2 regions of the Streptomyces sp. NPDC005303 genome follow, and region 1 is predicted to be linked to the other one. Evidence: riboswitches for the same ligand, from Rfam matches in the RefSeq annotation. Region 1 holds a riboswitch; the other holds the start of a gene.

The links. Region 1 has a riboswitch for glycine ahead of gcvP (aminomethyl-transferring glycine dehydrogenase). Riboswitches for the same ligand answer to the same signal wherever they lie in the genome.
Region 2: it holds a riboswitch for glycine, as region 1 does, so the genes downstream of both, gcvT (glycine cleavage system aminomethyltransferase GcvT) here and gcvP (aminomethyl-transferring glycine dehydrogenase) in region 1, are expected to answer to the same signal.

The regions. Positions count from the first base shown of each region.
Region 1 covers NZ_JBEXGM010000027.1:9,483-20,434, forward strand. The annotation lists gene ABZT93_RS29940 (DNA polymerase IV) at 1-719, shown strand, start outside; gene ABZT93_RS29945 (PRC-barrel domain-containing protein) at 1,494-1,871, opposite strand; glycine riboswitch at 1,995-2,090, shown strand; gene gcvP (aminomethyl-transferring glycine dehydrogenase) at 2,266-5,151, shown strand; gene ABZT93_RS29955 (TOBE domain-containing protein) at 5,233-5,652, opposite strand; gene ABZT93_RS29960 (amino acid transporter) at 5,700-7,652, opposite strand; gene ABZT93_RS29965 (extracellular solute-binding protein) at 8,583-9,878, shown strand; gene ABZT93_RS29970 (sugar ABC transporter permease) at 9,885-10,883, shown strand; gene ABZT93_RS29975 (carbohydrate ABC transporter permease) at 10,880-10,952, shown strand, end outside.
Region 2 covers NZ_JBEXGM010000006.1:3,832-14,783, forward strand. The annotation lists gene ABZT93_RS11380 (ABC transporter substrate-binding protein) at 1-1,525, opposite strand, end outside; gene ABZT93_RS11385 (ABC transporter permease) at 1,596-2,603, opposite strand; gene ABZT93_RS11390 (enhanced serine sensitivity protein SseB C-terminal domain-containing protein) at 2,930-3,685, opposite strand; gene ABZT93_RS11395 (enhanced serine sensitivity protein SseB) at 3,851-4,648, opposite strand; gene ABZT93_RS11400 (AAA family ATPase) at 4,739-5,407, opposite strand; glycine riboswitch at 5,589-5,686, shown strand; gene gcvT (glycine cleavage system aminomethyltransferase GcvT) at 5,842-6,960, shown strand; gene gcvH (glycine cleavage system protein GcvH) at 7,059-7,436, shown strand; gene glyA (serine hydroxymethyltransferase) at 7,452-8,717, shown strand; gene ABZT93_RS11420 (L-serine ammonia-lyase) at 8,774-10,141, shown strand; gene ABZT93_RS11425 (hypothetical protein) at 10,309-10,446, opposite strand; gene ABZT93_RS11430 (hypothetical protein) at 10,527-10,952, opposite strand, start outside.

The sequences.
Region 1 (10,952 bases):
AGCTCGTACGGCTGCTCGGGAAGGCGCACGGGCACGGGCTGTACGCCATGGCGCTGGCGCGGGACGAGCGGGCCGTGGTGGCGGAGCGGGAGGCGAAGTCGGTGTCGGTGGAGGACACCTACGACGTGGACATCCACGACCGGGTTCGGGTCGGGCTCGAGGTGCAGCGGTTGGCGGACCGGTGTGTGCGGAGGCTGCGGGAGGCCGGGCTGTCGGGGCGGACCATAGTGCTGAAGGTGCGGCGGTACGACTTCTCGACGCTGACGCGGTCCGAGACCTTGCGGGGGCCCACGGATGATCCCGCGGTGGTGCGGGAGGCCGCCCTGCGGTTGCTGGAGGGCGTGGACTCGACGGGGGGTGTGCGGTTGCTGGGAGTGGGGGTCTCCGGGCTTGCCGACTTCACTCAGGAGGATCTGTTCGCTCAGGCCGCAGGGAAGATCGTGGACCACGCTGCCGAGGAGGTGGCTGACGACGTCCCTGCTGAGTCGCGGGACGTGGTGGTCGAGCGGCGGTGGGTCGCCGGGCATGACGTGCGGCATGCCGAGTACGGGCACGGGTGGGTGCAGGGGAGCGGGCTGGGGCGGGTGACTGTGCGGTTCGAGACGCCGGGTTCGGAGCCGGGGCGGGTGCGGACGTTTCTTGTCGATGATCCCGCGCTGGAGTCGGCTGAGCCGTTGCCGTTGGTCGAGGTGCTGGGTTCCGGGCCGCACCGCCCGTGACGGGTTCTTTCTCGGGCGTGGGTGGCCCTTGTGGGAGTTGAGCGCCGTCGGCGGTCGGCGGGGCTGTGGTGGGTGGGGGTTGTGGCGGGGGTGGGGGTGACTGGAGGCCGTGCAGAGCTCTTGTCGTTGGGGTCCTGGAGGGGGCGCGGAGCACGTGTCGAGGCGCGGGTGGGGTCGACGAGGCGTGTAGCGGGTCTGCCGGGGCTGGGCGGGGCGGCGAGTCGTGTGGATCGTCCGGTGAGGCGGGGGCAGGGGACGGTGGGGCATTTAGGGCGGGTGGTGGGATGGGGCGAGGATCTGCTGGGCTGCACGGCGTTCCGGCAGGGCTGGCGCCGGGGCGATGGGCCTTGCGTCTCGTTGGGCTGAGGGCCGTGGGGTGACGCGCCGCGTGCCTGGGGCTCACGGTCGACGCCGAGTGCGCCGGCGTGGGCCGTCGTGCCGCCACCCGCACCTGGGGCGCGGTGGGGCGGGATGTGGACCGGGTGGTCGGCTTCGCTTTGCTATGGGGCCGTCGCGGCGTCGGTGTGGGCGGTCAGGTTTCGGCGTCTTTCGCGTCTGCCGGTTTACCGAAGTCCCGGTCCGGGGTGGGGGCGGGGTGTTGGCTGGGTGGTGGGCTTCCGGTTGTTGCGGGGGTGTTCGGTGCGTCGGCGTGGGCGGTCAGGGTTTGCTGTTTGTCGTGCCTGCTGGTTTGCCTAGGTCCTGGTTCGGGGTGGGGTGGGTCGGGTGGTCGGCTTCGGCTTTGCTATGGGGCCGTAGCGGTGTTGGCGTGGGCGGTCAGGATTCGGTGTCTGTCGTGCCTGCCAGTTTGCCGAAGTCGCGGTCCGGGGGTGCTGCTGGTGTGGACACGTGGAGGCCGTAGTGGTGGTAGAGCTGGAGTTCCTGGTCGGGGGAGAGGTGGCGGCCGACGCCGAAGTCGGGGGCCTCCTTGATGAGGGTGCGGTCGAAGGGGACGTGCAGGGTGCCGTCGACCAGTTCGCTCGGCTCCAGGGGGACGAAGGCGTCCCGGGAGAAGAGGCCGGTGCGTATGGCAGCCCATTCCGGCACGCCGGTCGCGTCGTCGAGGTAGACCTCGTCGATGGTGCCGATCTTGGTGCCGTTGCGGTCGAACGCCTTGCGGCCGATCAGGTTGCGCGGATCGATGTCGGTCTGCACGTGCCCTCCACTTGGTCGCAACTCATCCGAAGCGGTCGTAAGCACTACGAAAGAGCACATCGGGGTGTGCGGCCACTCGAAGACCCGTGCGGTGACCTCGCTGGTAGGCTTGCGAACGGCTGCTGACCCCGCGCGGGAGAGTCCTCCAGACACCATCGGAGGCGCCGAAGGAGCAAATCCTCCCCGGAATCTCTCAGGCTCACGTACCGCACGGACGAGGTCACTCTGGAAAGCAGGGCGGGTGTCGACGGCTTCCGCTCTCACCGACGGTGAAAGCCGGCGGCCTTCGGGCGGCCGGTGAAGCTCTCAGGTTGAGATGACAGAGGGGGAGGCCGCCGGGGTACCCGCGCCGGGGTACCCCTCGAAGGTCGTGTCAGACCAGGAGGCCTCCGCAATGACCGCCCATCGCATTCCGCTCTCCGAGCTCGAACAGGGGATTCCCTTCGAGCAGCGTCACATCGGCCCTGATCACGAGGCTCGGGCCAAGATGCTCGCGCAGGTCGGCTACGGCTCGCTGGACGAGCTCACGGCCGCCGCCGTGCCTGATGTGATCAAGAACGCCGATGCGCTGGAACTGCCCGGCGCGCGCACCGAGGCCGAGGTGCTGGCCGAGCTGCGGTCGCTGGCCGACCGGAACCAGGTGCTCGACTCCATGATCGGGCTCGGGTACTACGGCACCTTCACCCCGCCCGTCATCCTGCGCAACGTCATGGAGAACCCGGCCTGGTACACGGCCTACACGCCGTACCAGCCGGAGATCTCCCAGGGACGCCTCGAGGCTCTGCTCAACTTCCAGACCATGGTCGCCGACCTCACCGGGCTGCCGACCTCCGGCGCCTCGCTGCTCGACGAGGGGACCGCGGCGGCCGAGGCCATGGCGCTGTCCCGCCGCATGGGGAAGAACAAGAAGGGGCTCTTCCTCGTCGACGCCGACGTGCTGCCCCAGACCATCGCCGTGATCGAGACCCGTGCCGAGCCGACCGGCCTTGAGGTCGTGGTCGCCGACCTCAGCGACGGGATCCCGGCCGAGGTCGCCGGGCGTGAGATCAACGGGGTGCTCGTCCAGTACCCGGGCGCCTCCGGTGTCGTACGGGACATCAAGCCGCTCATCGACCAGGCTCACGAGCTCGGCGCGCTCGTGACCGTCGCCGCCGACCTGCTCGCGCTGACCCTGCTGAAGTCGCCGGGCGAGCTCGGGGCGGACATCGCGGTCGGGACCACGCAGCGGTTCGGTGTGCCGATGGGCTTCGGTGGACCGCACGCCGGCTACATGGCCGTGCAGGAGAAGTTCGCCCGCAGCCTGCCCGGGCGGCTCGTGGGTGTGTCCGTGGACGCCGACGGCAACAAGGCCTACCGGCTCGCGCTCCAGACCCGTGAGCAGCACATCCGCCGGGAGAAGGCGACCAGCAACATCTGCACCGCGCAGGTGCTGCTCGCGGTCATGGCCGGGATGTACGCCGTCTACCACGGGCCCGAGGGGCTCAAGGGCATCGCGCGGCGGACGCACCGGTACGCGAACATCCTCGCCGAGGGGCTGACGGCCGGTGGGGTCGAGGTCGTGCACGGGTCCTACTTCGACACGCTGACCGTGCGGGTGCCCGCGAAGGCCGCCGAGATCGTCTCCGCGGCGCGCCGGAACGGCGTCAACCTGCACCTCGTCGACGCCGACCACGTGTCCGTCGCGTGCGACGAGACCACCGCGCGGGCCCAGGTGGGTGCCGTGTGGAACGCCTTCGGGGTCGAGGCCGACATCGAGGCGCTGGACGCGGCCACCGAGGAGGCGCTGCCGGACGCGCTGCTGCGCGGCGACGACTTCCTGACCCACCCCGTCTTCCACCAGCACCGCTCCGAGACCGCGATGCTGCGCTACCTGCGCAGGCTCGCCGACCGTGACTACGCGCTCGACCGCGGCATGATCCCGCTGGGCTCCTGCACCATGAAGCTCAACGCGACCACGGAGATGGAGCCGGTCACCTGGCCCGAGTTCGGGCAGCTGCACCCCTTCGCTCCCGCCGAGCAGGCGCAGGGCTATCTGACGTTGATCCAGGAGCTGGAGGAGCGGCTCGCCGAGGTCACCGGGTACGACAAGGTGTCGCTGCAGCCCAACGCCGGTTCGCAGGGCGAGCTGGCCGGGCTGCTCGCCGTACGCGGGTATCACCGGGCCAACGGTGACGAGCAGCGGACCGTGTGTCTGATCCCGTCGTCCGCGCACGGGACCAACGCCGCCAGCGCCGTGATGGCGGGCATGAAGGTCGTCGTCGTGAAGACCGCCGGGGACGGCGAGATCGACGTCGAGGACCTGCGGGCGAAGATCGAGCAGTACCGCGACGAGCTGTCCGTGCTGATGATCACCTACCCTTCGACGCACGGAGTGTTCGAGGAGCACGTCGCCGACATCTGCGCGCAGGTGCACGAGGCCGGCGGGCAGGTGTACGTCGACGGGGCCAACCTCAACGCGCTGGTGGGGCTGGCCAAGCCGGGGCACTTCGGCGGTGACGTCTCGCACCTGAACCTGCACAAGACCTTCTGCATCCCGCACGGCGGCGGTGGCCCCGGCGTCGGTCCGGTCGGCGTACGGGCGCACCTGGCGCCGTATCTGCCGAACCATCCGATGCAGCCCGCGGCGGGCCCGGAGACGGGCGTCGGGCCGATCTCGGCCGCGCCCTGGGGTTCCGCGGGGATACTGCCCATCTCGTGGGCGTACGTCCGGCTCATGGGCGGTGAGGGGCTCAAGCGGGCCACGCAGGTGGCCGTGCTCTCCGCCAACTACATCGCCAAGTGCCTGGAGCCGCACTACCCCGTGCTCTACACCGGCCCCGGCGGGCTGGTCGCGCACGAGTGCATCATCGATCTGCGTCCGCTGACCAAGGCGACCGGGGTGAGCGTCGACGACGTGGCCAAGCGGCTCATCGACTACGGCTTCCACGCGCCGACCATGTCGTTCCCGGTGGCCGGGACGCTGATGATCGAGCCGACCGAGTCCGAGGACCTCACAGAACTCGACCGGTTCTGCGACGCGATGATCGCCATGCGCGGGGAGATCGAGAAGGTCGGTTCCGGGGAGTGGGACGCCGACGACAACCCGCTGCGGAACGCTCCGCACACCGCCGGTGCGCTGGGCGGCGCGTGGGAGCACGCGTACACCCGGGAGGAGGCCGTGTTCCCGGCCGGGGTGTCGGTCGCGGACAAGTACTGGCCGCCGGTGCGGCGGATCGACCAGGCGTTCGGCGACCGGAACCTGGTGTGCTCGTGCCCGCCCTTGGACGCGTACGAGGACTGATACGAGGACTGACCAGAGGTGATGAGGGCCCCGTTTCGGCGGGGCCCTTTCCTTTGCGTCTTCCTTTGCGTCGCGCCGGGCCTACTCCTTCCCCAGTGACACCTCGGTCGACTTGATGAGGGCGACCACGGGAGTGCCGACGGCCAGGGCGAGGTCGGTCGCGGCGTCCGCGGTGATCGCGAAGGTGAGCTCGCCCCCCTCGACGGCGATCTTGACGGTGGCCATGGCGGCGCCGGCCGCCACAGCGGTGACCGTGCCCGGGAGCTGGTTGCGGATGGATACGCCCTGGACCCGGGCGGTGGCGAGGGAGACTTCCGTCGACTTCACCAGGGCACGGACGGAGGAGCCCTGGGTGAGGCCGAGTTCCTCCACGGCATCGAGGGTGATCGCGGCCGTGAGGTCCTGACCGCCGTCGAGGCGGATCCTGACCGTCGCCATGGCCTCGCCCGGGGTGACGGTGGCGACGGTGCCGGGGAGCTGGTTGCGGATGCTCAGGGTCATGGGCATCAACTTAGAGGCGAATGCGCCTCATGTCGGGTATGCGCGGGTCAGCCGGTGTGGACGCGGGGGCGGCGGGCGCGGTCGGGTTCCGCCTCACGGAGGACCTCTCGGGTGACGGGGGCGACCTCGCCCTGCCCGAAGAGGAAGAAGCGCAGGAAGTTGTGGAAAGGGTTGCCCTCGGTCCACTCGAAGTAGATGTGGGGGGTGCAGCCGGTGATGTCGCGGACATGCAGGAGGAGGGCGGCCAGGGCGTTCGGAATGGAGGACGACTCCAGGGTCAGGACGCGGTAGCGGCCGTGCAGGACTTCGCCGCGGACGGTGAGGCCGGCCTCGAACTCGGAGGGGTCCAGGACGGTGACCTCGACGAAGACGAAGTCCTCGCCGGGGATGTCGTTGTCGGCGCGGATCTGTTCGATCTTCTCGCGGTACTCGGCCTTGTCGCGGCTGTCGGGTTCGTTGGCGATGAAGCGGATCTTGCGGCTGGCGATGTCCCGGATGAAACGTTCCGCCATGTCGTCCAGCTGCACGCTGGTCACGCGCAGCTCGAAGGCACGGGCCAGCCGGGAGAGCAGGGAGACCAGGATGATGCCCGCGATGAAGCAGGCGCCGATCTTGACGCCGTCGGGGCGCTCGATGACGTTCGCGACGGTGACGTAGAGGAAGACCGCCGAGATGACCGCGAAGCCGATCGTCCAGCCCCGCTGGCCGGCCTTGCGGGCCGCGATGGTCACCGCGATCGCGGCGGAGCTGATGAGGACGAGGACGCCGGTGGCGTAGGCACCGCCCTGGGCGTCGACGTCGGCGTTGAAGATCCAGGTGACCAGGAAGCCGATGAGCGTGAAGACGATGACCATGGGGCGCACGGCGCGGGCCCAGTGCGGGGCCATGCCGTAGCGGGGCAGGTAGCGGGGCATCAGGTTGAGCAGGCCGGCCATCGCGGAGGCGCCCGCGAACCACAGGATGGCGATGGTCGAGATGTCGTAGACCGTGCCGAAGACGCCACCCAGGTAGTTGTGCGCCAGGTAGGCGAGCGCGCGGCCGTTGGCCGGGCCACCCGACTCGAAGTCCTTCTCCGGGATCAGGAGGGTGGTGATGAAGCTGGTGGCGATCAGGAAGACGCTCATGATCAGGGCGGCGGTGGTGAGCAGCTTCTTGGTGTCGCGGATCCGGCCGGCGGGACGCTCCTCGGTGTCACCGGGGTCGCCCTTGACGTGCGGCATGACGGCGACGCCCGTCTCGAAGCCGGACAGGCCGAGCGCGAGCTTGGGGAAGACCAGCAGCGCCACGCCGACCATGGCGAAGACGTTGCCGTGCTCGGCGGTCAGGGCGTTGGACCAGTCGGTGACGACATGCCCCGCGGTGGCGACGTGCCACAGTCCGACGATCACCACGACCACGTTGAGGGCGAGGTAGACGCCGACCAGGGCGACCGCGACGCCGACGGCCTCCAGGAAGCCCTTGAGGAAGACCGCGCCGAGCAGGGCGACCAGGACGAGGGTGATCAGCATCTGCTGGTTGTGCAGGGTGCTGGTGAGGTGGGGGTTCTCGACCAGATGGGTGGAGGCGTCGGCGGCGGAGAGGGTGATGGTGATGAGGAAGTCGGTGGCGGCGAAGCCGAGGAGGGTCAGGACGAAGAGTTTGCCCTGCCAGAAGGACAGGAGGCGTTCCAGCATGGCGATGGAACCCTCGCCGTGGGGGCTCTCCTCGGCCACGCGACGGTAGACGGGCAGCGCGCCGACCAGGGTGACGAGGACGAGGACGATGGTGGCGACGGGGGAGAGCAGGCCCGCCGCCAGTGCGGCGATGCCGGGCTGGTAGCCGAGGGTGGAGAAGTAGTCGACGCCGGTCAGGCACATCACCCGGTACCAGCGCTGGCCCTGGTGCGGCGGCTCGGGTTCGGCGTGCGGGCCCGTGTGGCCGCCGCCCTTGCCCATGTCCGACAGGCCCTCCAGCATCCAGGAGCGCAGACGACTCGGGGGAGGGTGCTCGGTGACGGCCATCGGGGGGTGCTCCTAGGTGCGGCTCAGCTCGGATCCGGCCACCTGGGCGGCGGCGGGATCAGCGTAAGCGGAGAGTGACGCTCGGGCCTGCGGATGGCGGGCGCGGGGGCGTCAAACTTCCGTTAAGACTCGGCCTGCGGCACGTCAGAGGGGCATACGGGCCCGTCGGGGGGTCGCTCTCTGCGTTCGATGTGCGGGGGTCGGCCGATCGGGGCGGACACGCAGCGTCATCTCGCGAGAAGGGCATCTCCGGGTCGTGGTCGCGCAGTTGGGGAAGGGGCCGGTGCTGCGTGCGGTCCCGGAGAGGGTCGAACACCCAGAGGCAGGGGAACGATGTCATCGGAGCGCTGTTCCGTCCGGCTCCGCACGCGCGTGCTCCTGCGGGGCGTGCCGTCGGCGGTGCTGTCCCACCTCTCCGCCTCGAGCCCTACGGCGTCCGGGTAGACCCGAGCCGAGCCTGCTGTGGAATCTCCGCGCCGACTGCTTCGTAATGTTCGCCGGTACCACCGAATGTTTCGTCATTTCGGAGGGTTAAGCGGCCGCGGAGACGCGGTTGCTCGGTCATCGGAGGTTACCCCCGTCTCCGGTGCGCTGGGGCTCGATCCGGACCGGATCACCGGGCCGGTGCGCGAGTGCCGTGAGACGCCCGCGCCTCGACGTCCTCCCGCCGAAGGGAGAGCCGAAAGGGGTGCCCGGATCGGTACCGCAGGGCGAGCGTGAGCACCGCAAGTGGTCCCCGCTCCCCGAAGCGGGCCCCTCCGGGGCCGGTTGGCTGTTTAATCCGCGAACATTCCCCATGCACAGGGGGTTGCCACCGTTTAGTAGCTGTCTCTAGGGTGCGGCAGCAGCGAAGCTTTCTGGATCTCTTCCGAAACTTTCGAACCGCAGGACGGACAAGGACGGCTCCGTCCCGTACCCAAGGAGCGCATCATGGGCGACCCGGCACTGTCCCGCCGTGGCTTTCTGGCGGCGTCCGCCGCGGCCGGTCTGGGCATGACGGCACTGACCGGCTGTGGCGGCGACTCGGACGGAGGATCGTCCGACGGGAAGACCACGGTGGAGTGGTGGAACATCTCCACCACGGAGCCGGCGAAGAGTGTCTGGGCGAGCCTCGCCAAGAAGTACGAGGCACAGAACCCCAAGGTCAAGATAAAGATCGTTCAGCTGGAGAACGACGCCTACAAGTCGAAGATGACGGCGTTGACCGCCTCGGGGAAGCTCCCCGACATCTTCCACACCTGGGGCGGCGGCGTTCTCAAGCAGCAGGTCGACGCGGGGCTCGTCGAGGATCTGACCGACCGGACCAAGCCGTGGGCCGACGGTCTGCTGAAGGTCACCAAGGAGCCGTACATCCTCGACGACAAGGTCTACGGCATTCCGTTCGACATGGGCATGATCGGCTTCTGGTACAACAAGAAGCTCTTCAAGCAGGCCGGTGTCAGTGAACCCCCCACCACCTGGGGCGGCTTCCTGGAGGCCGTGAGCAAGCTGAAGTCGAAGAACATCACGCCCATCGCCCTCGCCGGCAAGGAGAAGTGGCCCGGCATGTACTACTGGGCCTACCTCGCGATGCGCACCGCGGGCATCGACGCCCTGCAGAAGGCCAGCGAGGACAAGGACTTCACCGCCGCCGGGTTCGTCGAGGCCGGCCGCCACCTCAAGGAACTCGTGGACCTCCAGCCCTTCCAGAAGGGCTTCCTCAACGCCGCCTACTCCACCCCCACCGGCCAGGCGGCCGCCGTCGGCAACGGCAAGGCGGCCATGGAGCTCATGGGCCAGTGGGCCCCGTCCGTGGAGGCCGACAGCGGCAAGGGCCTCGGAAACGACCTGGGCTTCTTCCCGTTCCCCGCGGTCGAGGGCGGCAAGGGCGCCATCACCGAGGTGTTCGGAGGCGGCGGCGGACACGCCCTGCGCCGGGGCGCCCCACAGGAGGCCGTCGACTTCCTGAAGTTCTTCGCCTCCGAGGCCACCGAACTGGAACTGGTCAAGAAGACCAGCGTCCTTCCCGTGCTCCCGAACGCGGAGAAGGCCATGACCGACCCCAACCTCAAGCTCGTCCAGGCCCAGTTGAAGGCTGCCACCGGCTTCCAGCTGTATCTCGACCAGGCGTACGCCCCCGCCGTCGGCCAGGAGGTCAACGACAGCGTGGCCGCGCTGATCGCCGGCTCCAAGTCCCCCGAGCAGGTGGCCCAGTCGATCACGCAGACCGCGAAGGAAGAGCAGTAGCCCGCGATGACCTCCACGTTCCTCGCAGACAAGCGGAGCGGTCCGGGCACCGATCTCCCGCCCCCGGAACACGTCAGGGCCCGGGGGCGGGGCCGTCGGCGCGTGATGCACTGGCTCACCGCGGTCGGCTTCCAACTGCCCGCCCTGGTGCTGTTCATCGGCATGGTCCTGCTGCCGATGCTGTTCGCGCTGTACGCCGCCTTCTTCCGGTGGGGCGGCTTCGGCATGCCCTCCGACTACGTCGGCATCGACAACTTCACGGATCTCTTCGACAACCCCGTCTTCCTCGGCGACCTGTGGCGCTGTCTTGTCCTGGTGGGGCTGTCCCTCGCGCTCCAACTGCCCTTCGCGCTCGCCATGGCGGTCCTGCTCAACCAGAAGCTGCGCGGCCGGGCCGTCTACCGGATGCTGTTCTTCGCGCCCTACGTCCTGTCCGAGGCGATCACCGGCGTGCTGTTCAGCATGGTCTTCGCCCCGGACTCCGGACTGGCCGACCACGTCCTCGGGGCGGTGGGTCTCGACGGCGTCGGCGGGCTGTGGTTCGCCGATCCCTCCTACGTCATGGCGACGCTCTTCCTGGTCATGGTGTGGAAGTACTTCGGCTTCCACACCATGCTCTACCTGGCCGGACTCCAGTCCATCCCACGGGAGTTGACCGAGGCGGCGCTCATCGACGGGGCCGGCGCCTGGCAGCGGTTCCGCAGTGTCACCCTGCCGCTGCTCGCGCCCACCCTGCGGATCAGCATCTTCCTGTCCGTCATCGGCTCGATCCAGCTCTTCGACCTGGTGTGGGTGGTCACCCAGGGCGGCCCCGACCACCACTCCGAGACCATGGCCGTGACCATGTTCCAGTACGGCTTCAAGCGCTACCAGGTCGGCTACGCCAGCGCGATCAGCGTGGTCATGTTCGGCATCTGCCTCGTCTTCGCCCTCGCCTACCAGCGGTTCGTGCTCCGCCGCGACCTCGAAGGGGCCACCACGACGATGAGGGGGGACGGCAAGTGACCGCCCGCAAGACCACCGCACGGACCCTGCCCCTGCACGTCATCCTCGTCGCCGTCGGCGCGGTGATGG
Region 2 (10,952 bases), on a different contig from region 1:
GCAGGATGTACTTGCTGCTCCACAGCGGGATGCCGTAGCCCTGGACGGTCGGGAAGTCCGGGCCCCAGCCCATGATGATGATGCCGAGCTTCTTCTTCGCCACGTTCGACGGGGAGCCGATGATGCCGGAGCTCTGCGAACCGTCGTACTGGTAGATGTCGGCCTGGATGCCGACCTTCTTCAGTGCCGCCTGCAGGGACGTGGCCGTGGCCACCTCCTGCTGCTTGTTGTTGCGGACGGCGATGGTGGTCTTGAAGCCGTTCGGCTGACCGCAGGCCTTCAGCGCGTCCTTGGCCAGGGCGTCGTTGCCGGACTTGTTGGCACCGGAGATCTTGTACGGGTCGTACTTCTGGCCCTCGCCACCGGGGATCGACGGCGGGAGCATGTTGGTGCCGATGTCACCACCGGCGACCGGGCCACCGCGCGCGGTCTGCAGCGACACGTGGTCGGCGGCGTAGATGACGGCCTTGCGGCAGTCGATGTTGTCGAACGGCTTGACGCTCTGCGGGAAGACCGCGTAGCGGATGAAGCCGGAGACCGGGTTGTCCAGGTTGGCCTTGTGCTGCTTCAGGGCGATGGTGCGGCCCTGCGGGCCAAGGCCCGTCTGGCTGGCGTCGATGTCGTAGTCGCCGTTGATCAGGCGCTGGTCCATGTCGCTCTGGTTGGTGGAGATGTCCAGAGTGATCTTGTCCGGGTAGGCCTTGCGGACCGGGTCCGAGGAGGCCTTCCAGCTGGTGTTGCGGACCAGGACGAGCGACTTGCCCGGGCTGTACGACTGGAACTTGTACGGGCCGGAGGAGAACGGCTTCAGGCCGTACTTGGACTTGGTGTCCATGTCCTGGCGGACCGGCGAGGCCGTGACCATCGCCAGCACCTGCTTGAAGTCCGAGTTCGGCTTGGGCAGGTGGAAGACGATCGTCTTGGCGTCGGGCGTGTCGATCGCCTTCAGGCCGAGCTTGTCCTTGGAGGTGTCCTTGTACGGACCCTTGTAGGTGGCGTCGGGGTCGAGCATCTGCTGCAGATAGATCGGGCCGCCGGACAGGACGTCCTGCGCCCAGACGCGCTCGATGCCGTACTTGATGTCCTGGGAGGTGATGGCCTTGCCGTCCTCCCAGGTGATGCCGTCGCGCAGGTGGAACGTGTACGTCTTGCCGTCGTCCGTGACCTGGCCCTCGTCCGTGGCGAGGTCGGGAGTGACCTCGGCGCCCTTGGCGCCCGGCTCGGTCTTGTACGTGAGCAGCTGGCGGCTGTAGTAGCGCGCGAAGTCCCACATGAAGCCGTAGTAACCACGCGTGGTGTCCCACGAGTCGGCGTCCTGCGCGGTGACGAACTTCAGCGTGCCGCCCTTCTTGACCTGCGAGGCCTGGGCGACCTTGTTGTTCGCGGCGTCGAAGCCAGCCGCGCCGGTCTTCGACCCCTCGTTGTCACTGCCGCCGCCGCACGCCGCCATGGTCAGCATGCCGGCGACCGCGGCGGCGGCGGCCAGCGCCTGCTTACGCCGCCCTGAGGTGCGTTGGGTAGTCACGATCTCGGATCCTCCGGATTAGATGAGAGACCCCGTGCCAGTGCCACGGGACGCTTGGGGGTATGGCGTTTCAGCGGGAGCCCTTCGGGTCCAGCGCGTCCCGCACGCCGTCGCCGAACAGGTTGAAGGCCAGAACGGTGATGAAGATCGCCACGCCGGGGACGACCATGTACATGGGGTCCGAGTCGTAGTAGTCGATCGCGGTGGAGAGCATCTGCCCCCAGGAGGACGTGGGGGGCTTGACACCCACGCCCAGGAAGCTGAGCGCCGCCTCGGTGAGGATGTTGGTGGGGATCATCATCGTTGTGTAGACGATGATCGGTGCGACGAGGTTGGGCAGCAGTTCCTTCATGAGGATGTAGAACCGCCCGGCGCCCAACGATCGGGCGGCCTCGACGTATTCGCGCTCACGCATCGAGAACGTCTGTCCGCGCACCACGCGTCCGATGTAGGGCCAGCCGAAGAAGCCGATGACCAGGATCATCACGAACACTCGCACGCTGGAGCCGCTCAGGCCGAGCATCTCGTTCGGCATGACGGAGACCAGAGCGATGATGAACAGCAGTTGCGGGAAGGCCAGTAGACCGTCCATGACACGGCTGATGACCGAGTCGACCCAGCCGCCGAAGAACCCGGCCAGGATGCCGAGGACCGTCCCCAGGACGACGGCGACGACCGCGGACAGGAAGCCGACGAGGAGCGAGATCCGGGCGCCGTAGAGGACGCGGGCGAAGATGTCGCGGCCGTTGACCGGCTCGACACCCAGCCAGTGCTCCCCGCTGATCCCGCCCAGGGACCCCTTCGGGGTACTGAACAGCGGGTCGATCAGGCTCTCGTGGTAGGCGTCGGGGTCCTGCCCGTACAGGCTGGCGATCAGCGGGGCGCAGAGCGCGACCACGATGAGGACGAGGACGACGAGACCGCCTGCGAGGGCCAACCTGTCCCGTTTGAGACGCTCCCAGGCGATCCGGCCCAAGGAACGTCCCTGTACGGCCTTCGCTCCGGCGGCGGCGACCGCCGCCTCCTCGGCCGCGCTCGGGGCCGCTTCCGCGGTCGGCTCGTGCAATGGTGCCGTCATCTGGCAGGGACCCCTCTCAACCGGCGGTAGCCGGCCCACGCTTGCCGCTGTAGCGGCATGATCAGTCCGTTGAACATGGGGATGAAGCCCCCTGCAGCGGGAGTCTTCAACGGTTTGGCGATCTGTAGCCAGACTTGGCGGTGAATGGATGCATAACCGTAATGCGGTTATAGGGATTCCGTTATCCGGACGGAATGCGGTGAAGAGCGGACGATCACCAATCTGGACAAAACGGCCGTAATTAGCATCTTTCGACTGCATCTACGCGCGAAGAAAAATCTCGCCGCCCACCCGCCGCCGGAGAGGCGGTCACGGATGACGCACGGTCAGTACCGGCCCTGGGCCGGCGGGTAGCCGTACCCGGCCGCCGGTGACTGGGCGGGCGATCCATGGGCCTCGCGGTCGTAGAAGGGGCGGGCACCGGCGCGCATCCACAGCGCCACCGGGTCGTACTCGTCGGACATCGCCACGGTCGACACCGGCAGTCCGTCCGGGACGGCACCGATGGACTGCTGCATCATCGCGCGCACCGAGTCCACGGCCGAGGGACTGGTGTCGTACACGTCGAGACCGATGGCGAGATACGGCGCTCCGAGCGCCGGCTGCACCCAGGCGCGGCGCAGCGAGCGGACCGCAGGGGTCCGGTGGGCGTTCTGCACGAGCAGGGCGTAGAACTGGGGGATCTCGATGCCGGGTTCGGAGAGCCGGAGCGGTCCCGCGGGCTGGCGCTCCAGGCCGGTCGCGATGCGGCGCAGATCGAGCCAGGGGATGCCGACGCCGCCGCCGGGGGCGTGCGGGTTCAGCCAGAGGCCGTAGTGGTCGGGGTAGAGCGTGCGGGCCACGTCGATGCCGTCGACCACTTCGTACGAGCGGTTCCATCCACTGGCGCTCAGCTCCTGGGCCGAGGTCACACAGGGGGCGTAGCCGTAGCCGTCGACCTGCATGTTTCCGTACTGGGCGTCCGGGGAGCCGGACTGGCCGTGCCACAGGAGCATCCAGATCTGGCCGGAGCCGGGGCTCGCGAGTGCCTTGAGCAATGCCTCGTAGGCGTCGTAGCGCCCGGGCGTCACCTGGCGCAGCATGTGCTCGACCTGGCCGGTCGTGGTGCCGGTTCCGCTGGCGCCGCTCACGTTGTGCCGCCCCTTCTCGAAGGTTGCCCCAGGTATGGGAACAGCTTAAGCGCCTACCGGGTCGGGGCTGGTCGACCGTCGGCGGTGCGGGGCGCGGGTGACGCCCCGGCGGCAGGTCTAGTGGCCGTGCAGGTAGAAGGGCCGTACCTGCTCACGCATCCAGTGGCCCACCGGGTCGTCCGCCACGTCCAGCAGGACCAGATTGACCGGCCACCGCACCGGGGTCTGCCCCAGGGCCCGGCCGAGGGCGTCCATCGGCAGGGTGCGCAGGTCACCCTCCCACTGGGACAGCTCCACGCCCACGAACATGACGGGGTCGGCCGTCTCGATGGCGGCCAGGCAGCGGCGGGCCGTGCGGACCACTCCGGTGGCCGCGAACTCGGCGGCCGCGACCGCCAGGAAGTCGACCGGGTCGTCCTGCCAGTCCGGCTCGTAGAGCTTGACCCGGCCACCGGTGTTGGGCCCGTCCAGCGGGGTGCGGCCCACCCGGCAGAGGTCGGCGACGGCGGCGGGCGGGAGGGGGACGCCGACCACGCCGTCGGGGTTGACCGCGATGCCCACATGCGGGGGCAGCCCGCGGGCGAACTCGACCGCCGGGGCGATGGTGTACGACAGATGGCTGCCGACGACCTGGCGGAACTGCTCCTCGGAGCTGAAGACCGGGACGTACGCCTGGCCGGCGATCTCCAGGGTGGGCAGGTCGAGGGGGCCGCTGTGCGGACCGCCGCCGTTCGGCAGGGGGATCCAGACGAAGCTGCGGCCGAGCACCTCGATGATCCGGCCGCCCGCCGAGGGCATGCCGAGGGAGGCCGAGAGCACCTCCTCCAGCTCGTTGCCGGGCCATCCGCCGTGCGGATGGGGGTGCGGGTACGCCTGCCCTGGAAAGTCCGCGGGAAGATCCGCCGGGAAGTCCATCTGTCTGACCGCCTGCTGTGAACCGCTGTTGATGTGGCTGAAGGCTAGCGGGTGCGACGCGAAGGTGGCTCGGCCCGGAAGCCCGCAGCCTCAGCCCGTGAACCCGATCCGTCGCAGCACGGCCGCCGCGTCCCGGTCGATCAGCACCGCCGAACCGCAGCCCGGGGGCAGGTCACCGCGCTCCACGGAGCGGATCAGCCGGGCCGCCGCCCCCCGGTGCCGCAGGAAGGCGTACCGCGAGACGCCCCGGCCGCGCTCGCGCTGGCCCGCGAGCGCGGTGTCCGCGGTGACGTCGAGCAGCAGCAGATGCAGGGTGCCGCCCCGGCGCCGGGCGGCGCGGGCCAGCCAGCCCCGCACCCAGGCCTGTGTGCCGCAGTCGTGCACGACGACTCCCTCACCGGAGCGCAGGGCACGGCGCAGCCCGGCGTAGTGCGAGAGCCGGACCAGGGGGCGGTAGACGGCGTACGGCAGTAAGCGGGAGAGCCGGCCGTCCCAGCGGTCACGGGTGTCCTGGGAGTCGATCCGGATCCCCTGGACCGCCCGCTTCATCAGCGTGGACTTGCCGCTGCCGGGCAGGCCGGTGATGACGACGAGGTCCCCCGGGCCGAAGAGCAGGGAGTGCGGACCGCGGCCCCCGCGGTCGCGCAGGTCACGGACGACCGGGCGGGTGCCGCGGGCCTCGACGGCCGGGGCCGCGGACTGCTCGGGCAGCGCGATCGCCGAGGTCGTCGCGTACACCGTGGTCCTGTTCACCGTCATCGTCCTCCTCCGGGGTCGGGGTTCCCCTCCCCACCGAGCGTAAAGAGAAGGTAATGGATGATCTCTCGCGTTTCTGTACGCGTACCGCCACAACGCGGTTACAGAAGGAGGAGCAGATGCGGCCCTGCCGTCGGCGTCCGGGGCGTGCGATGATGTCCGCGCCAACTGCATACCGGCCGCTTGAATCCGCGCGGGAGAGTCCCGGGTACGTGTACCCGGGCGCCGAAGGAGCAAGTCCCTCCCTTGAATCTCTCAGGCCCCCGTTACCGCGCGGGCGAGGCACATCTGAAAAGCGGGCCGCCGACTCGAAGGCGGCCCCACCCAAGGTGCAAGCCATGTTCTTCATGGCGAACCTCTCAGGTTCCGATGACAGATGGGGAGGAACCACCTCGCCCGTCACACCCCTGTCCTGGGATCCTTGGAGACGACGTCCGATGAGCAGTTCTGAACCCCGTCGCACCGCGCTCGATGCCCTGCATCGGTCGCTCGGTGCGACGATGACCGACTTCGCCGGCTGGGACATGCCCCTGCGCTACGGCTCCGAGCGCGACGAGCACAACGCGGTACGCACGAAAGCCGGGCTCTTCGACCTCTCCCACATGGGCGAGATCACCGTGACCGGGCCGCAGGCCGCGCAGCTGCTGAACTTCGCCCTCGTCGGCAACATCGCCTCCGTCGGTGTCGGGCGGGCCCGCTACACCATGATCTGCCGGCCCGACGGCGGCATCCTGGACGACCTGATCGTCTACCGGCTCGGCGACACCGAGTACCTGGTGGTCGCCAACGCCTCCAACGCCCAGGTCGTCCTGGACGCCCTGACCGAGCGCGCGGCCGGCTTCGACGCCGAGGTGCGGGACGACCGGGACGCCTACGCCCTGATCGCCGTACAGGGACCGGAGTCCCCCGGCATCCTCGCCTCCCTGACCGACGCGGACCTCGACGGCCTCAAGTACTACGCCGGTCTGCCGGGCACGGTCGCCGGGGTGCCCGCGCTGATCGCTCGCACCGGGTACACCGGCGAGGACGGCTTCGAGCTGTTCGTGAAGCCGGAGCACGCGGTCGAGCTGTGGCAGGCGCTGACCAAGGCGGGCGAGGGCGTCGGACTCGCCCCCTGCGGGCTGTCCTGCCGGGACACGCTGCGTCTGGAGGCGGGCATGCCGCTGTACGGGCACGAGCTGTCGGCCTCCCTCACCCCCTTCGACGCGGGCCTCGGCCGCGTGGTGAAGTTCGAGAAGGAGGGCGACTTCGTGGGCCGTCAGGCCCTGCGCGAGGCCGCCGAGAACTTCAACCACGACCTGCCGCGCGTCCTCGTCGGCCTGATCGCCGAGGGCCGCCGGGTCCCGCGTGCCGGGTACGCCGTCGTGGCGGACGGTGAGGTGATCGGCGAGGTCACCTCCGGCGCCCCCTCCCCGACACTGGGCAAGCCGATCGCGATGGCGTACGTCGAGCCCGAGCACGCCGCGCCCGGCACCACCGGGGTCTGTGTGGACATCCGAGGCAGCCACGAGCCGTACGAGGTCGTGGCGCTGCCGTTCTACAAGCGCCAGAAGTAGCGGCGTAGGTGATGCTGAGCACGAAAGTCACCGCTCACGCATGCCCTCAGCAGTCCCCCATTCACCAGCACTCCCCCGCGTACAGGAGAATTCAGGCCATGAGCAACCCCCAGCAGCTGCGCTACAGCAAGGAGCACGAGTGGCTGTCGGGCGCCGAGGACGGCGTCTCGACGGTCGGCATCACGGAGCACGCGGCCAACGCGCTCGGCGATGTCGTCTTCGTCCAGCTCCCCGAGGTCGGTGACACGGTGACCGCGGGCGAGACCTGCGGCGAGCTGGAGTCGACCAAGTCGGTCAGCGACCTGTACTCCCCCGTCTCCGGTGAGGTCACCGAGGTCAACGAGGACGTCGTCAGCGACCCGGCGCTGGTGAACTCCGCCCCCTTCGAGGGCGGCTGGCTGTTCAAGGTACGCGTCTCGGAGGAGCCGGCCGACCTGCTCTCCGCCGACGAGTACACCGCCTTTTCCGCCGGCTGAGGAGTCGTACACCTGATGTCCGCACTGAACACGCCCCTGCACGAGCTCGACCCGGAGATCGCCGCCGCGGTCGACGCCGAGCTGGTCAGGCAGCAGTCCACGCTCGAGATGATCGCCTCGGAGAACTTCGCTCCGCTCGCGGTCATGGAGGCGCAGGGCTCGGTCCTCACCAACAAGTACGCCGAGGGCTACCCCGGCCGCCGCTACTACGGCGGCTGCGAGCACGTCGACGTGGCCGAGCAGATCGCCATCGACCGGGTCAAGGAGCTGTTCGGCGCCGAGTACGCCAACGTGCAGCCCCACTCCGGTGCCTCCGCCAACCAGGCCGCCCTGTTCGCGCTGGCGCAGCCCGGCGACACCATCCTCGGGCTCGACCTCGCCCACGGCGGTCACCTGACCCACGGGATGCGGCTGAACTTCTCCGGCAAGCAGTTCGACGTGGTCGCCTATCACGTGGACCCGGCGACCGGTCTGGTCGACATGGCCGAGCTGGAGAAGCTCGCCAAGGAGCACCGGCCCAAGGTGATCATCGCGGGCTGGTCGGCGTACCCGCGGCAGCTGGACTTCGCGGAGTTCCGCCGGATCGCCGACGAGGTCGAGGCGTACCTGTGGGTCGACATGGCCCACTTCGCCGGTCTGGTCGCGGCGGGCCTGCACCCGAACCCCGTCGAGCACGCGGACGTGGTCACCTCCACCACCCACAAGACGCTGGGCGGACCGCGCGGCGGGATCATCCTCGCCAGGCAGGAGTTCGCGAAGAAGCTGAACTCCTCGGTGTTCCCGGGCTTCCAGGGCGGTCCCCTGGAGCACGTGATCGCGGCGAAGGCGGTCTCCTTCAAGGTCGCCGCCTCGGAGGAGTTCAAGGAGCGCCAGCGGCGTACGGTGGACGGTGCGCGCATCCTCGCCGAGCGCCTGACGGCCGACGACGCCCGGGAGGCCGGGGTCAACGTGCTCTCCGGCGGCACCGACGTGCACCTCATCCTCGTCGACCTGCGCGAGTCCGAGCTGGACGGCAGGCAGGCCGAGGACCGTCTCCACGAGGTCGGCATCACGGTCAACCGCAACGCCGTCCCGAACGACCCGCGCCCGCCGATGGTGACGTCGGGCCTCAGGATCGGCACGCCCGCCCTGGCCACCCGCGGCTTCACGGCCGAGGACTTCGCCGAGGTTGCGGACGTGATCGCTTCGGCACTGAAGCCGTCGTACGACGTGGAGGCGTTGAAGGCCCGGGTCAAGGCCCTGGCCGACAAGCACCCGCTGTACACCGGCCTGAACAAGTAGTTCCACGGTGGGGGCACCCGACGACGTGTGCCCCCACCCCTTTTGAAGGAGTTCCCGTGGCCATTTCGGTCTTCGACCTGTTCTCGATCGGCATCGGCCCGTCGAGCTCCCACACGGTCGGCCCGATGCGCGCGGCCCGCATGTTCGCCCGCCGCCTGCGCAACGAGGACCTGCTCCCGGCCGTCGCCGCGGTCCGCTGCGAGCTCTACGGCTCCCTGGGCGCGACCGGCCACGGCCACGGCACCCCGAAGGCGGTGCTGTTGGGCCTTGAGGGGGCGTCTCCTCGGACGGTCGACGTGGAGGGGGCGGACGACAGGGTGGCGGAGATCCGGTCCGCGGGGCTGCTGAAGCTGCTCGGCGAGCACGAGATCCCGTTCTCCTTCGACGACGATCTCGTCCTGCACCGGCGCAAGGCGCTCCCGTACCACGCGAACGGCATGACGGTGTGGGCGTACGACGCCTCGGGCGCGGAACTGCTGTCCAAGACGTACTACTCGGTCGGCGGCGGTTTCGTCGTGGACGAGGACGCGGTCGGCGAGGACCGCATCAAGCTCGACGACACGGTGCTGAAGTACCCCTTCCGCACGGGTGACGAGCTGCTGCGCCTGACCAAGGAGACCGGCCTGTCGATCTCCTCCCTGATGCTGGAGAACGAGCGCGCCTGGCGCACCGAGGACGAGATCCGGGCCGGGCTGCTGGAGATCTGGCGCGTGATGCAGTCCTGTGTGGCCCGGGGCATGTCCCAGGAGGGCATCCTGCCGGGCGGTCTGCGAGTGCGCCGACGTGCCGCCATGACGGCCCGTCAACTGCGGGCGGAGGGCGACGCGTTGGCCCACTCCATGGAGTGGATCACGCTGTACGCGATGGCGGTCAACGAGGAGAACGCGGCCGGCGGCCGGGTGGTGACGGCCCCGACGAACGGCGCGGCCGGCATCATCCCCGCGGTCCTGCACTACTACATGAACTTCGTTCCCGGCGCGGACGAGGACGGGGTGGTCCGTTTCCTCCTCGCCGCCGGCGCCATCGGCATGCTCTTCAAGGAGAACGCCTCCATCTCCGGCGCCGAGGTCGGCTGCCAGGGCGAGGTCGGCTCGGCCTGCTCCATGGCCGCGGGCGCCCTCGCCGAGGTCCTCGGCGGCTCCCCCGAACAGGTCGAGAACGCGGCCGAGATCGGCATGGAGCACAACCTGGGCCTGACCTGCGACCCGGTCGGCGGCCTGGTCCAGATCCCCTGCATCGAGCGCAACGGCATGGCCGCGGTGAAGGCGGTCACAGCGGCGAAGATGGCGCTGCGGGGGGACGGCTCGCACAAGGTGTCCCTCGACAAGGTCATCAAGACGATGAAGGACACCGGGGCGGACATGAGCGTGAAGTACAAGGAGACTGCGCGCGGGGGGCTGGCGGTGAACATCATCGAGTGCTGAGGTAACAGGCCCTGACCAGCGGGTCCGTGTCTTTGAGTAATGCAGGACAAGCTTCTTCGGCGGTCACCCGGTACTCGCCGAGGTCGGCCAGGTGGACCGGTGCCCGCCAGGTGCCCGAGGTCGCGTCCTGTCCGGAGTACTGGGTGAAGTCCTCGGTGGATCCGGCTTCAGGTGCGTCGGCCGTCCGCGCCGACCAGGACGGGGCCGCCGGTGGGGTCGTCCGCCTGGGCCGGAGAGAGGCCCGTGACCAGGGTGGCGTACAGGGCGGTCGCCGTGGCTGCCGCGCGGAAGGTGCTGCGTCTCAAGGTGGTGTCCTCAGGGAATCAGCCCGCTCCGGGCGTGAGCGTGAGTATCGAGAACTTGCGGCACGGCACTCACCCGTCGCTCACCCGGGCCCCGTTCCACCGCCCAGGGCGTGCCGCACCAGTTCCACGTCCTTCGTCGGCACCGCGAGGTCGTACGTCCCGGCGCCGGTGACGAGTTCGTACCGCTCGAACTTCGGTGCCAGCCGAACCTTCCCGCCCGTCGGCTTCAGCCGGAACGGTGCTTGAAGGGTCGCGCTCCTGTCTCCCCGCGCGTCTTTCCAGAGCGGCGGCTCACCCGGGGCGAGCCGCAGATGGCCCTGCCGCATCCGGGCGACCTGCTTGCCCCCGCCGACCGAGACCCTGACCTCCCCGCCGATGTTCTGCGTGAACCCGACGACCCGCAGCGGCTGTCCGCCGTCGAAGTCGGCGATGTCCCCCATGGAAGTGCGGCGCCGGATCCCTGTCCAGCGCAGCAGCACGTCCAGCAGGGTCTCGGAGCCGGCGGA